2 regions of the Rhizobium sp. No.120 genome follow, and region 1 is predicted to be linked to the other one. Evidence: predicted binding sites of a transcription regulator. Region 1 holds the regulator's gene; the other holds the start of a gene.
What was found. The regulator PhoB, encoded in region 1, activates phosphate uptake and scavenging genes when phosphate is short. The targets are predictions, from matches to a motif close to TGTCATNNANCTGTCAT.
Positions count from the first base shown of each region.

Region 2: the regulator PhoB is predicted to act here: its motif matches at 1,112-1,128, upstream of ACYJRZ_RS24685 (NAD-glutamate dehydrogenase).

Region 1 covers NZ_BAAJNQ010000002.1:406,514-414,023, forward strand. Annotated here, with positions in the region: gene pstC (phosphate ABC transporter permease subunit PstC) at 1-1,338, shown strand, start outside; gene pstA (phosphate ABC transporter permease PstA) at 1,335-2,669, shown strand; gene pstB (phosphate ABC transporter ATP-binding protein PstB) at 2,685-3,500, shown strand; gene phoU (phosphate signaling complex protein PhoU) at 3,552-4,265, shown strand; gene phoB (phosphate regulon transcriptional regulator PhoB) at 4,297-4,980, shown strand; gene ACYJRZ_RS07740 (GcrA family cell cycle regulator) at 5,171-5,698, opposite strand; gene ACYJRZ_RS07745 (acetylornithine transaminase) at 6,124-7,323, shown strand; gene argF (ornithine carbamoyltransferase) at 7,397-7,510, shown strand, end outside.
Region 2 covers NZ_BAAJNQ010000011.1:107,320-114,829, forward strand. Annotated here, with positions in the region: gene ACYJRZ_RS24685 (NAD-glutamate dehydrogenase) at 1-902, opposite strand, end outside; gene pdxY (pyridoxal kinase PdxY) at 1,197-2,072, shown strand; gene ACYJRZ_RS24695 (YggS family pyridoxal phosphate-dependent enzyme) at 2,192-2,851, opposite strand; gene leuS (leucine--tRNA ligase) at 3,051-5,681, shown strand; gene lptE (LPS assembly lipoprotein LptE) at 5,671-6,195, shown strand; gene holA (DNA polymerase III subunit delta) at 6,206-7,243, shown strand; gene ACYJRZ_RS24715 (ParB/RepB/Spo0J family partition protein) at 7,330-7,510, opposite strand, start outside.

The sequences.
Region 1 (7,510 bases):
ATATGGGCGGTACTCCCGCCCTTGGCGCTCGTTTGCGTCTGGCTGATCGCTAGCCCCATCGTTATCGATCGCCTGGTGACCAAATCCTTTCCCGAGGAGGTTCAGTCTCTGCCGCCGGCTGAGCTCAACCTTAGCTACGGCATGGTGCGCAGCATCGCTCGCGGCATGCGCATGCTCGATAGCCAGGAGCTTGCCGATGTCGACGGCGACAGGGCCGATCTTCAGTTGCTGCTGGCGCAGAAAGGCGTTCCGCTCGCCGTTCGCCCAACGGGCTACATGATCGACGCCGCCAACAAATATAATGGCATGCGCGAAGTGAGCCGCACGGTTATGTCGGCAGCGGCGATCGTCCTATCGCTGCTTTGCGCAGCCCATGGTATTCGCGCCATTGCACCGCGTTTCCGCGCCCGCAACCGCGTCGAGCGAGTCATCCTCGGAGCCCTGATCGTCGCTTCTTCGATTGCGGTGCTGACGACGGTCGGCATTGTCGTTTCCATGCTTTCGGAGGCGGCGCGTTTCTTCAGCATGGTGCCAGCCAGCGAATTCTTCTTCGGTACCGTCTGGGACCCGCGCTTCACCGGCGCCGGCGCACAGACCTCGGGCACCTTCGGCCTGATCCCGCTGCTGGCGGGCACGATCTATATCGGGCTCGTCGCCATGCTCTTTGCCGTGCCTATCGGCCTGTTCGCGGCGATCTACATGGCCGAATATGCCTCGGCTCGCGTTCGCTCCATCGCCAAGCCGATGCTGGAGGTCCTGGCCGGCATTCCAACGATCGTCTACGGTTTCTTCGCCCTTGTCACAGTCGGCCCCTTCCTGCGCGATATCTCCGCCGAGATCGACGGTCTGATGACCGGCAACTACAGAAGCTTCATCGAGGCACAGAGCGTCTTGACGGCCGGCTTTGTCATGGGCGTGATGCTCATTCCTTACGTTTCCTCGCTGTCGGACGACATCATCATGGCCGTGCCGCGTTCGCTGCGCGACGGCTCGCTCGGGCTTGGCGCCACGCGGTCCGAAACGGTCAAGCGCGTTCTGCTGCCAGCCGCCCTTCCGGGCATTGTCGGTGCACTGCTGATGACCGCGTCGCGGGCGATCGGTGAAACCATGATCGTGGTGCTGGCCGCCGGCGTTGCCGCACGCATGCAGCTCGATCCCTTCGAGCCGATGACGACAGTCACCGTGAAGATCGTCAACCAGCTGACGGGCGATCTGGAGTTCACCTCGCCGCAGACGCTTGTCGCCTTCGCTCTCGGTATCACGCTGTTCTGCCTGACGCTGTGCCTCAACGTCTATGCGCTCTACATCGTCCGTCGATACAGGGAGCAATACGAATGAGCGACGTCGTATCCTCCTCTCAGCTCAACATGCCGCGTGGCCTGACACCGGGTGCGTCGGTGCGCCGTGATATCGGCATCAGGCGACGCTACGCGGCCGAGCGCCGCTTCCGCGCGTATGGGATCACAGCCGTCATCTTCGGGCTTATCTTTCTTGCCGTCCTGATCTTCACAGTGGTCCGCACGGGCTATACCGCTTTCGTCCAGACTTCGATCACCTTGCCGATCGAATTCTCCGAGAAGGTGATCGACCCGACGGATAAGCGGGCCACCGATCCGAAGGTTCTGATATCAGCCAACTATCCGGTTCTTGTGCGCGACGCGCTGGTGAAGGTGCTCGGCATCGATCCGGCCAATCGCGTGCTTGTGCGCGAAGCGACGGCGATGGTGTCGGACGGTGCCAGGATCGCGCTGCGCGACAGGGTCGTTGCCAATCCCTCGATCATCGGGACGACACAGAAGGTCACCTTCTTGGCCAGCGCCAATATCGATTCCGCCAACAAGGGCCAGATCGATCTGACTGTCGACGAGAAGGACCGCAAGGTATCCGACCGCCAGGTCGCCTGGATGAAGCAACTCAGCGAAAGCGGTGCGCTTTACAAGGCCTTCAACAGCGGTCTCTTCCTGTCAGGCAATTCCAGCCGCCCGGAAGCCGCCGGTCTCGGTGTCGCGCTGATCGGCTCGTTCTACCTGATGCTGACCGTTCTCGTGCTTGCCTTGCCAGTCGGCGTTGCCGCCTCGATCTATCTGGAAGAGTTCGCACCCAAGAACCGGCTGACGGATCTGATCGAGGTCAACATCAACAATCTCGCCGCCGTCCCCTCGATCGTCTACGGCCTGCTGGGTCTCTCGGTCTTCATCAACATGATGGGGCTGCCGCGCTCGGCCTCGCTGGTCGGCGGTCTGGTGCTGAGCCTGATGACGCTGCCGATGATTATCATCGCCACGCGCTCGGCGCTACGTGCGGTGCCGCCGTCGATCCGCAGCGCGGCGCTCGGGCTTGGCGCCTCGCGCATGCAGATGGTCTTCCATCACGTTCTGCCGCTAGCTATGCCCGGCATTCTGACCGGCACGATCCTCGGGCTTGCGCATGCGCTCGGCGAGACCGCGCCGCTTCTTCTGATCGGCATGGTCGCCTTCGTCGCCAATTACCCGACATCGCCGCTCGATCCTTCGACGGCGCTGCCGGTGCAGATCTACATGTGGGCGAGCGAAGCCGAGCGTGCCTTTGTCGAAAGGACGTCCGGCGCCATCATCGTCCTTCTCTTCTTCCTCGTCGCGATGAACATCGGCGCCATCTTGCTGCGCCGCCGCTTCGAGCGGCGCTGGTAAGGGAGGGCGCACGAAATGAACATGATGACGGAAGCCGCAAGCGAAAGAGCCTTGGCCAAGAAGATGATCACGATCCCCTACAAGATGATCGGCCAGGACGTTTCGGTGTTCTACGGCGACAAGCGAGCGCTTTTCGATGTCAATCTGAAGATCCGCGCCAATACGGTCACGGCTCTGATCGGCCCTTCCGGCTGTGGCAAGTCCACCTTCCTGCGCTGCCTTAACCGCATGAACGATACGATTGAGACCTGCCGCGTCACCGGCAAGATCACGCTCGACGATCAGGATGTCTACGACGACAGCATCGATGTGGTTGAGTTGCGCGCCCGCGTCGGCATGGTGTTCCAGAAGCCCAATCCGTTTCCGAAGTCCATCTTTGAGAACGTCGCCTACGGTCCGCGTATCCATGGCCTGCATCGTTCCAAGGCCGATCTTGAGCATATCGTCGAAACCAGCCTTCAGAAGGCGGGTCTATGGGGCGAGGTGAAGGATCGGCTCCACGATGCCGGCACGAGCCTGTCTGGCGGCCAGCAGCAGCGCCTTTGCATCGCGCGCGCCGTCGCGGTCAGCCCGGAGGTCATCTTGATGGACGAGCCGTGTTCGGCGCTCGATCCGATCGCGACCGCGAAGGTCGAGGATCTCATCCACGAGCTGCGGGAGAATTTCACCATCGTCATCGTGACGCATTCCATGCAGCAGGCAGCACGCGTCTCGCAGCGTACCGCAATGTTCCATCTCGGCCACCTGGTCGAGGAGAACGACACCGATAAGATGTTCACCAATCCCGACGATTTCCGCACTCAGGATTACATCATGGGCCGTTTTGGTTGATGATGGCAGGCGCGCGGCTCCTTTCACATAGTTCACCTTGAGGATAGAAAAATGGTCTCCACTCACATTCTCTCTGCCTACGACGAAGACCTGAAGTTCCTGACCCGCCGCATTGCCGAAATGGGCGGCCTGGCCGAGCAGATGGTTAGCGACAGCGTACGCGCTCTCGTCAACAGCGATGCTGCTCTCGCGCAGAAGGTCATCTCCGACGATGTCGTTCTCGACCATGCCGAGCGTGAAGTCGGCGACAAGGCGATCGTTACCATTGCACGCCGCCAGCCGATGGCAGCGGACCTGCGCGAAATCATGGGCTCGATCCGCATCGCCTCCGATCTGGAGCGCGTTGGCGATCTCGGAAAGAACACCGCAAAGCGCGTCATCGCCGTGCAGGGAACTGGTGTTCCCCGCCGTCTCGCCCGCGGCATCGAGCATCTCTCCGAACTGGCGCTGAGCCAGCTCAAGGAAGTTCTCGATGTCTACGCGACCCGCTCGCCTGACAAGGCCGTGTCGATCCGCGAGCGCGACGAAGAGATCGACGCCATGTACACCTCGCTCTTCCGCGAGATGCTGACCTACATGATGGAAGATCCGCGCAACATCACCACCTGCACGCATCTTCTCTTCTGTGCCAAGAACATTGAGCGCATCGGCGATCATGCCACCAACATCGCCGAGACGATCTATTACATGGCGACAGGCGCGCAGCCGGAAGGCGAGCGCCCGAAGGACGATACCGCCAATACCGTCGGCGCAGTGACGGAATAATCTGGAAGCGAAGAAAGGAGACCATAGGCGCATGGTTCCGAGAGTTGCTGTTGTAGAAGACGAGGAAGCGCTTAGCGTTCTGCTGCGCTACAATCTCGAGGCCGAAGGCTTCGAGGTCGACACGATCCTCAGAGGCGATGAGGCCGAGCTGCGTCTCCAGGAGCGCATCCCCGATCTCCTGATCCTCGACTGGATGCTCCCTGGCGTGTCCGGTATCGAGCTCTGCCGCCGGCTGCGCATGCGGCCGGAGACGGAGCGCCTGCCGATCATCATGCTGACGGCCCGCGGCGAGGAAAGCGAGCGTGTGCGCGGACTTTCGACCGGCGCGGACGATTACGTCGTCAAGCCGTTCTCGACGCCGGAGCTGATGGCTCGCGTCAAGGCGATGCTGCGGCGTGCCCGCCCGGAGGTTCTCTCCACGGTGCTGCGTTGCGGCGATATCGAGTTAGACCGCGAAACCCATCGCGTCCACCGCAAGAGCCGCGAAGTGCGCCTGGGGCCGACGGAATTCCGCCTGCTGGAGTTTCTGATGTCCTCGCCGGGCCGTGTCTTCTCGCGTTCGCAGCTGCTCGACGGCGTTTGGGGTCATGATATCTATGTCGACGAACGCACTGTCGACGTCCATGTCGGTCGCCTGCGCAAGGCGCTCAATTTCTCCAACATGCAGGATGTCATCCGCACTGTTCGCGGGGCGGGCTATTCCATGGAAGCTTGAGCGGGTTGCCGCTCGGGTATCACCATTACAGCGCCACGCGTCTTTCAAGACGCGTTAAGGTCGCTGTAACATCTTAAAATGCTGCAAAATTTTCCCTTAAATCGATTCCGATTTAAGGAATTATGCAGGAGCGGCGGAAACAGAAAAACGGGCCTCGAGGGGCCCGTTTTTCTTTGTCTTGCTGCCACTTTCAGCCGTTGTTGCGCCGGCGCTCATGCACCGGCTGGTAGGCCATGCGCTGATGATAGGTGCAGTAGGGCGAAGAATCCGGGCTGTCGTTGCCGCAGAAGTGGAAGTCGTCCTTCAGCGGGTCGCCGACCGGCCACTTGCAGGTGCGTTCCGTCAGTTCCGTCAGGCCGAGGCGACGGGAGATCGGAACGACGACATTCGATGCCGGGCGATACTGGATTTCATTGACGGAATCGATCTCGATCTCTTCCTTCAGCATCGTTGCGCCCTGCTGGCGGGCGACCACCGTGCGGGTAGCGACGCGCGATCCGTAGGTTGCGGTGCGGGGTGCTGCTGCGCCGCGCTTTGGCGTGCGCGCCACAGTTGTGGTGCCGCCCGCCTTCGCTCGGCCGGGGAGGTTCAGGCGATGTACCTTGCCGATAACGGCATTACGGCTTACGCCACCGAGCTGCGCAGCGATCTGGCTGGCGCTCAAACCTTCGGACCATAGCTTTTTCAGCTTCTCGACGCGTTCGTCTGTCCAATTCATGCCCTGTCTCCGCTGTCGCGTTTCCGATGGCAGAATCCCTCACCATTGCCTCGCATGGGATCGAGGCGCGAAACGCTCTAAAATTGTGGTGACTAGTTCCGCCGCATGCAGTCTAGCAATTGGTTTTTAACCTAGTGTGAGGCTGACTCCGTGACAAGAGTCGCGGGAATCTTGAGGAATCGATTTCGAGGTTTTCCCCAACTTGCTGTCCGGGCGTGGCATTTCTGCCATAGGCGCCGCCCAACCCATCTCTTTTGCCGGCAAGCGCTTTCTCGCAACTGCTAAAACGCCAGTTTTGTTGACATCGCGGTGCAAAACATCAATAGTGCCCAGGCCGCCGCGAGGCGGCATTTTTGATTTTTTCGGACCCGTTTCATCAAAGGGAAGCGATCGGTCCTTAAAGTTGTGATCCAGGAGATATGGCCATGGCCGAGACCACGCCGCTTTATGACACCTATCTGCGCGCTCCTCTGCGGTTCGAGCGAGGCGAAGGCGTCTGGCTGGTCACTGAAAATGGCGAGCGCTACCTTGATTTCGCCGCCGGCGTGGCGGTCAACTCGCTCGGTCATGCCCATCCTCATCTTGTCGCCGAGCTGAAGGCACAGGCCGACAAGGTCTGGCACCTGTCCAACCTTTATGAGGTGCCCGGCCAGGAGAAGCTGTCGAAGCGGCTGACGGAAGTGACCTTTGCCGACAAGGTGTTCTTCACCAATTCGGGCGCCGAGGCGCTGGAATGCGCCATCAAGACGGCGCGGCGCTATCAATTCGCCAAGGGACATCCCGAGAAGTTCCACATCATCACCTTCGAGGGCGCCTTCCACGGCCGCACAATCGCGACGATCGCCGCCGGCGGTCAGGAAAAGTATATCGAAGGTTTCGGCCCGAAAGCGCCGGGCTTCGATCAGGTACCGTTCGGCGATCTCGATGCCGTGCGTGCTGCCATCACAGATGCGACGGCCGGAATCCTGATCGAGCCGGTCCAGGGCGAGGGCGGCATCCGTCCGGCCACCAACGAATTCCTGCGCGGGCTGCGTGAGATCTGCGATGAACACGGCCTGCTGCTGATCCTCGACGAAGTACAGTGTGGCGTCGGCCGTACTGGCAAGCTTTTCGCCTATGAATGGGCCGGCATCAAGCCTGATATCATGGCTGTCGCCAAGGGCATCGGTGGCGGTTTCCCGCTCGGCGCCTGCCTTGCGACGGCGGAGGCCGCCTCGGGCATGAAGGCGGGGACGCATGGCTCGACCTATGGCGGCAATCCGCTCGCCATGGCGGTCGGAAATGCGGTTCTCGATATCGTGCTTGCCGAAGGTTTCCTGCAGCATGTGCGCGATGTCGCGCTGGTCTTCCGCCAGGGGCTCGCCTCGCTCAAGGATCGCTTTCCTGACATCATCGAGGACGTTCGTGGCGAAGGCCTGATGCTCGGCATCAAGGCGGCCATTCCGCAGGCGGAGTTGCTGCAGGCGATCCGTGCCGAGCATCTGCTCGGCGTGCCGGCGGGCGACAACGTCATCCGTCTGCTGCCGCCGCTGGTCGTTACCGCCGAAGAAGCACGCGAAGGTCTTGCTCGCCTGGAGCGTGCCGCCGAGCGTGCGCGCGCTGCCCGCGTCAAAAAATCGGCTTGAGCTTACCGCCCGCATTTGGGGCGTTCGTGCCCCACGCGGGCGTTATTGTTTTTTCTGGAGCACAGGTAAGGACATGGCTTCTCCGAAACACTTTCTCGATCTCTCTGCCGTTCCGGCTGCCGATCTGCGCAATATCATCGATGACGCGATGGTGCGAAAGAGCGCGCAGAAGGCTGGCACTGCCGAC
Region 2 (7,510 bases), on a different contig from region 1:
ATATAGGCGCGGCGGTGGACGATCGATTTGACGTTGGCCTTGGTGACGATCAGGAAATCCGGACCGTCAAGGAAAGCGAGGATTTCCGGCGTCGTCGTAACCGCGTCCTTGCCCTGGCGAAGGACGCGAACGTCCGGATTGGAGAGAATGCCGAGGCCGGTGCCTCGATCGCGCTCAACCTTGGCGTCGGCGCCCTTGCCCGAATAGACATATTCTCGCATGCCGAGGAAGGTGAAATTACCGTCGCGTAGCCAGGCAAGGAAGGCAAGCGCCTCGTCGCGATCATTCTTGCGGCGGCCGGCCGCCTCATAGGTTGAAAGCTCCGATATCACGGTCTCGAGGCGCGACAGCATCGGCTTCCAGTCGGAAACGGCAAGATGCGTCTGGTCGAGTACGGTCTGTACCCGCTTGGTCAGATCGGTCGCCTGCGCTGTCGTCAGCGGCGAGATATGCAGCTGGATATGGCTGACACGATGGGCCGGATCGCTCGGGTAATCGGCTGAATAGAGGCTCGGCTGCTTGCCCTTCTCGATGACCAGGATCGGATGCACCGCCATTTGAAGATCGCGGTAACTGCTCGTCACTTCACCCATGATCGATTCGTAGAGGAAGGGCATGTTGTGGTCGGTGATCGAAAGAATCGAAACGGCAATACCATCGGGCTCGATGCCGGCGACCTGCTCGATGCTGACGCGGGGAGACGTGCCGCTCCAGGCTGCCAGTTCCTTCGCGGCGTGCGCCGCGGCAAGTGCCAGCATTTCCGGGCTGTAAAGCTCCATGTCGTCATTGCTCGCCCGGCCGAACAGGGTTTCGGGATCAAGATGCGCTTCGCCCGTTGCCGCCGCAATTTTGCGTGCCGCTTCGATCTGTTTTTCCCGTTTAGGATTGGTCTTGGGCGCCATGAAATTCCTCCCGATTTTCGAATTTTGACGACAGTAGCAGAAGGTTTAACGAAATAACTGGCAAAAAGAATGCGAATTTGGTTGCTTTCGGACTGTTTTTGGCCGGTTTTTTCAAAAATCTTGCCGAAAACGGCGATCTTGATGAAAAACAGGCTCGATCGGCAAGAAACTGGCGGAATCGACTCGTCAACAGAGGTTTTCATGACACTGTGAAGGGCGGTTGACAGAGTGCCGCGAAAGGGATCATCAACTGGCGCCATTGCAGTTTGAAGCCCTGAACCGAAAGCAAACATCATGTCGCAAGTGTCGGCCGGCGCAGTTATCGTCATCTCCAGCCATGTCGTTCGGGGGTCGGTGGGTAATCGTGCTGCAGTTTTTGCGCTGGAAACGCTCGGCCATCCGGTCTGGGCGCTGCCGACCATCGTTCTGCCGTGGCACCCCGGCCATGGCCGCTCGACGCGGCTGACCTTCAACGAAACCGATTTCGACCATGCGATTGACGACCTCATCACCGCACCCTGGCTTTCCGAGGTCAAAGCGGTGCTATCGGGTTACTTCGGCAATGCCGCCCAGGCGCACGCCGTCGCACGGCTGGTGACGGCGCTGCGGGAGAAAAACCCGGATATTCTCTATGCCTGCGATCCTGTCATCGGCGATGCCGGCGGGCTCTATGTGCCGCAGGCGACGGCGGAAGCGATCCGCGACCACCTGATCCCACTGGCGTCACTCGCAACGCCGAACCGTTATGAGCTTGCCTGGCTGGCGGGAGCGCCGCTCGAGGATAACAACGCCATCATGGAGGCGGCCCTCGCGCTTGGACCGTCGCGCATGCTGGTGACGTCTGCCGTTCCGATGATGGCCGGTGGTATCGGGAACCTCTATCTGAGCGGCCGAAACGCCCTGCTTGCTGAGCATCGCAGCGTCGAAGGCGCGCCGAATGGACTCGGCGATCTCCTGTCGGCCGTCTTCCTGTCGCGCCTGCTTTCAGGAATGGATGAGGAGCGGGCATTGCAGCTGACGACGGCGAGCGTCTTCGAGGTGCTTGCACGGGCCGTCAAACGCGGCAGCAATGAGCTGACGCTCGCTGTCGATTCAGCAAGCCTGTCGACACCGATGGCGATGGTGCAGCTGCGCCACCTCGTCCATCCCGCACAACGCAAGAAAAAGTAACGGCCAGGGCTTTTTCAGCCTGGAGCAGTTCCAGCAAAAGTGCGAAGCGGTTTTGCGTCCGGAACCGCGTAAAAATAAAAGACAGAGCGTTTTCGCGATTCGAAGAAAAGCGAAAAGATTTATCGCGCCCCGAAGATCGCCGAGCCGACGCGAACGCTGGTCGCACCGAAGGCAACTGCAATTTCATAATCGCTCGACATGCCCATGGAGAGCTTGTCGACGCCGGCTTGCTTGGCAAGTTTTGCAAGCAGGGCAAAATGCGGCCCCGGATTTTCGTCGGCCGGCGGAATGCACATCAAGCCCTCGATCGAAAGCCCGAGTTCCTTGCGGCAGAGGTCGACGAAAGCAACCGTATCGTCAGGCGCGATACCCGCCTTCTGCGGCTCGAGGCCGGTATTGACCTGGACGTAGAGCCGCAAACTCTTGCCCTGGCGCTTCATTTCATCGGCAATGGCTCGCGCGATCTTTTCCCGGTCAATGGTTTCGATCACGTCGAAAAGCGCCACGGCATCGGCCGCCTTGTTCGATTGCAGCGGCCCGATCAGATGCAGCTCGATCCCGGGTGTCTCGGCCTTCAGCTCCGGCCACTTGCCCTGGCTCTCCTGCACGCGATTTTCGCCAAACACCCGCTGGCCGGCCGAAATCGCCGGGCGGATCTGATCGGCATCGAAGGTCTTGGAAACAGCAACGAGCTGCACGGAACCGGCAGTTCGGCCGGCCTGACGCTCGGCAGCCGCGATATGGGAACGGACTTCGTCCAGGCGCTCTTGAAGTTCCATCTTTTCGTCTCGATATTTGGCTTGCTTCTCAAACTTTGCAGTAATGAGGCTCGCAGGCTTTGCCAAGGGCGAATGCGACCGAATCCGGCTTTGCATTGCAAGATAAGGCACTTGCTGCGGCTGCTAAACTTGACGCTTGGGTGGTTTCGTGGTGAAGGTCACGCCTTAATCCCCATGATTTTCCGGAATACAAGAACAGATGACTAGCGAACGTTATAATCCGCGCGACGCCGAGCCCCGCTGGCAGGAAAAATGGAACGAAGAGAAGGTCTTCGTGACAGACAATGCCGATCCGCGTGAGAAATATTACGTGCTAGAGATGTTTCCCTATCCGTCGGGCCGCATCCATATGGGCCATGTGCGAAACTATGCCATGGGCGATGTCGTTGCCCGCTACAAGCGCGCCCGCGGGTATAACGTGCTGCATCCGATGGGCTGGGACGCCTTCGGCATGCCGGCGGAAAACGCCGCACGCGACAACAAGGTGCATCCGAAGGAATGGACCTACCAGAACATCGCCTCGATGCGCACCCAGCTGAAGGCCATGGGCCTGTCGCTGGATTGGAGCCGCGAGTTCGCGACCTGCGATGTCGACTATTATCATCGCCAGCAGATGCTCTTCATCGACATGATGGAAAAGGGTTTGGTCTATCGCAAGAAGTCCAAGGTCAATTGGGATCCGGTCGACAACACTGTACTCGCCAATGAGCAGGTTATCGACGGCCGGGGTTGGCGTTCCGGGGCGCTCGTCGAGCAACGCGAGCTGACGCAGTGGTTCTTCAAGATCACCGAGTTCAGCCAGGAACTGCTGGATGCCCTGGATACGCTGGACCATTGGCCGGAAAAAGTGCGGCTGATGCAGAAGAATTGGATCGGCCGCTCCGAGGGCCTGACCGTTCGCTGGGAAATCGTGACCGAAACAGCTCCGAATAGCGATCGCGAGATCACCGTCTACACGACCCGTCCGGACACGCTGTTCGGCGCCTCTTTCCTGGCGATCTCGGCCGACCATCCGCTCGCCAAGGAAGCGGCGGCCAAGGATCCGGCGATCGAGGCCTTCTGTGAGGAATGCCGCCGTGCTGGCACCTCGCTGGCAGCACTCGAAACCGCCGAGAAGAAGGGCATGGACACTGGCATCCGCGTCCGTCACCCCTTCGATCCGTCTTGGGAGCTGCCCGTCTACATCGCCAATTTCGTGCTGATGGATTATGGCACAGGCGCCATCTTCGGCTGCCCGTCGGGCGACCAGCGCGACCTGGATTTCGCCCGTAAATACGGCCTGCCTGTCGTTCCCGTCGTCATGCCCGCGGATGGTGATGCAGCAAGCTTTACCGTCGGGGACATCGCCTATGATGGTGACGGCGTGATGATCAATTCTCGTTTCCTCGACGGCATGAGCACCGAGGAAGCCTTCCAGACGGTGGCGACGAAGCTCTCCGAAACGTATCTCGGCAACATACCGCAGGCAGAGCGCAAGGTGAATTTCCGTCTGCGCGACTGGGGCATCTCCCGACAGCGCTATTGGGGCTGCCCGATCCCGGTCATCCATTGCGATGACTGCGGCGTGCTGTCGGTGCCGAAGAAGGATCTGCCGGTCAAGCTGCCCGATGACGTGACTTTCGACCAGCCGGGCAACCCGCTCGACCGGCACGCAAGCTGGCGGCACGTCGCCTGCCCGCAATGCGGTAAGGATGCCCGCCGTGAAACCGATACGATGGACACCTTCGTCGATTCGAGCTGGTATTTCGCCCGATTCACCGCCCCCTGGGAAAGCCAGCCGACAGATCCGAAGGCCGCAAATCACTGGCTGCCCGTCGATCAGTATATCGGCGGCATCGAGCATGCGATCCTGCACCTGCTCTATTCGCGCTTCTTTACCCGCGCGATGCGTGAAACCGGCCATCTTGACGTGAAAGAACCCTTCAAGGGCCTGTTCACGCAAGGGATGGTCGTGCACGAAACCTATAGCCGCGGAAGCGGCCTCACGCGCGAATGGGTGTCGCCAGCCGATATCAAGATCGAGGAAGTGGACGGCCAGCGCCGCGCTACTCTGCTGTCGACGGGCGAGGACATCGCCATCGGCTCGATCGAGAAGATGTCGAAATCGAAGAAGAATGTCGTCGACCCCGACGATATCATCGCCTCCTATGGCGCGGATACAGCACGCTTCTTCGTGCTGTCCGATTCGCCGCCCGATCGCGACGTCATTTGGTCGGAAGCTGGTGTCGAGGGCGCGCATCGTTTCACGCAACGCATGTGGCGCTTGGTGTCCGAAGCTGCCGATGTCCTGAAGGCGGTCGAATCTGCGCCGGCTAAGGAAGGTGAGGGCCTGGCGATTTCGCAGATTGCTCACCGCACGCTGAAGGCAGTTCAGGGTGATTACGACAAGCTCGCCTTCAACAAGGCCGTGGCGCGCATCTATGAATTCGTCAATGCGCTGGCGGCACCGCTCGGCAAGGTCGCGGCCGGCCAGACGGATGGCGCCTATCGCTCTGCCGTTCGTGAAGCCGTGGAAATTCTGATTGCCCTCGTCGCGCCGATCACGCCGCATCTGGCTGAAGAATGCTCCGCTGCGCTCGGCAACGTCAACATGGTCGCGACCAGCCCATGGCCCGTTTATGATGAGACGCTCGTCATCGAGAATGAGATCGTCTATCCCGTTCAGATCAACGGCAAGAAGCGCGCTGAATTGACAATCGCGCGCGACGCAGATCAGAATGCCGTTCAACAGGCCGTGCTCGCCCTGGATGCCGTTACGAGCGCATTGAATGGTCAGGCGCCAAAGAAGATCATCGTCGTTCCACAGAGGATCGTAAACATTGTCGTCTGATAGACTTTTCAAATTCGCCCGCATGGCCGGCGTTGCGTCTCTGGTAGCCGTTGCCGGCCTCCTGTCTGCGTGTCAGGTTCGACCGCTCTATGCCGTCAGCACCGGCGTGACGCAGAAGCTGTCGGAAGTTTCCTTCTCCGACGTCGGCTCGCGCGTCGGTCTTCAGGTGCGCAACCAGCTGATCTTCATCGCTGGGCGTGGTGCAGGCGAGACGAAAACGCCAAAATACAATGTCGATCTGAGCGTCAGCTCCGGCACTGGCGGCGTGCTTTATCTTCCGTCTTCAAGTACGTCCGCCGCAGGCCGCACGACTGTGACCGTCTCCTTCACATTGAGGGAGATCGGCACCGGTAAGGTCATCAAGTCCGGTAGCCGTTCGGTGACTTCGCTGGTCGATTTCCCCACGCAGGAATTCGCCAAGCAGCGCGCAATCCGTGATTCGGAAGACCGTGCGGCCCGCGAAGTCTCCGAGATGGTCGCAGCCGACATCGGCGCTGCGCTCAGCCGCTTATAGAGAGCGCGGCATGGCAGAAATCAAGTCTCATGAATTTGACGGATTCCTGCAAAATGCCGCGCGCAACTACCGGATCTTCGTGATCTATGGTCCGGATCGCGGTCTCGTTTCCGAACGCGCGGCGCAGATTGCCGCTAAGACGGGCGTCGATCTCAAGGACGCATTTTCCCTTATCAAGCTCGACGTCGGCGACCTGCAAAATGACCCGGGGCGTCTTCTCGACGAAGTCAACGCTATCGGCCTGTTCGGCGGTGAAAAGCTCGTCTGGATCCGCGGTGCGGCCAACGAGAAGGCGCTGGTCGATGCCCTGCAGATTATCGCGGACAATCCGCCCGATGCCAGTTTTGTCATCGTCGAAGCCGGCGATCTCAAGAAGGGATCGGGATTGCGCAAGGTGGCAGAGCCAGCCCGATCAGTCGCGACCATTCCTTGCTATGCCGATGATGCAAGGGCGCTCAACAATCTGATCGACACGGAATTGGCAAATGAAGGCCTGCGCATCTCGCCCGCTGCCCGCCAGGCTCTGCTCGAACTTCTCGGTGGTGACCGGATCGCCTCGCGCAACGAAGTGCGCAAGCTCGCGCTTTATTGCCGCGGGCAGGGGACGATCGAGGAAGAGCATGTGATCGAAATCATTGGCGATGCCAGCGCCATTTCCACCGACGACGCTGTGGATGCCATCCTGAAAGGGGATTCTGCAGCCTTTCTGCATGCCATGCAGAAAATCGCCTCGTCCAAGACGCCGATGTTCCTCGTACTGCAAGGCTGCCTGAGGCAGTTTCAGATGCTTGATACCATGCGGGCTGAGATGGATGAAAAGCGCCTAGCGCCCGCTCAGGTCATGCAGACACACGGGCGCCATCTTCATTTTAGGCGAAAGCCGGTAATCGAACAGGCTCTGAAGAGCTGGAGCGCTCCGGCCATCGCCCGCGAAATGAACAGGCTGCAAGCGGCCGTTCTGCAGACGCGTCAGCGCGCCAGCCTTGAGGACACGATCGCAACGCAGACGCTGCTTGCGACTACACTCCAGTCAGCCCGCAAGGGCTGATGTTTCACGGGAATCAAGCGAGCGCAGAAGCTCGGTAAAAGGCAAAATCTGCGCTAACACGCTGTTATTATTGCAGTTTCTCTATATCAGCGACGTTCCAAGAGCCGGCAGATTTCCTCGAGCTGCTCCAGCGTTTTATAGCTGATCTTCACCTGACCGCCATTGCCGCGGTGATTGATCGAGACATCCAGCCCGAGAGTATCGGACAGCGTGCGTTCCAACGCCAGCGTATCGGAGTCCTTTTCATCCCTGCGCGCGCCGGCGGGA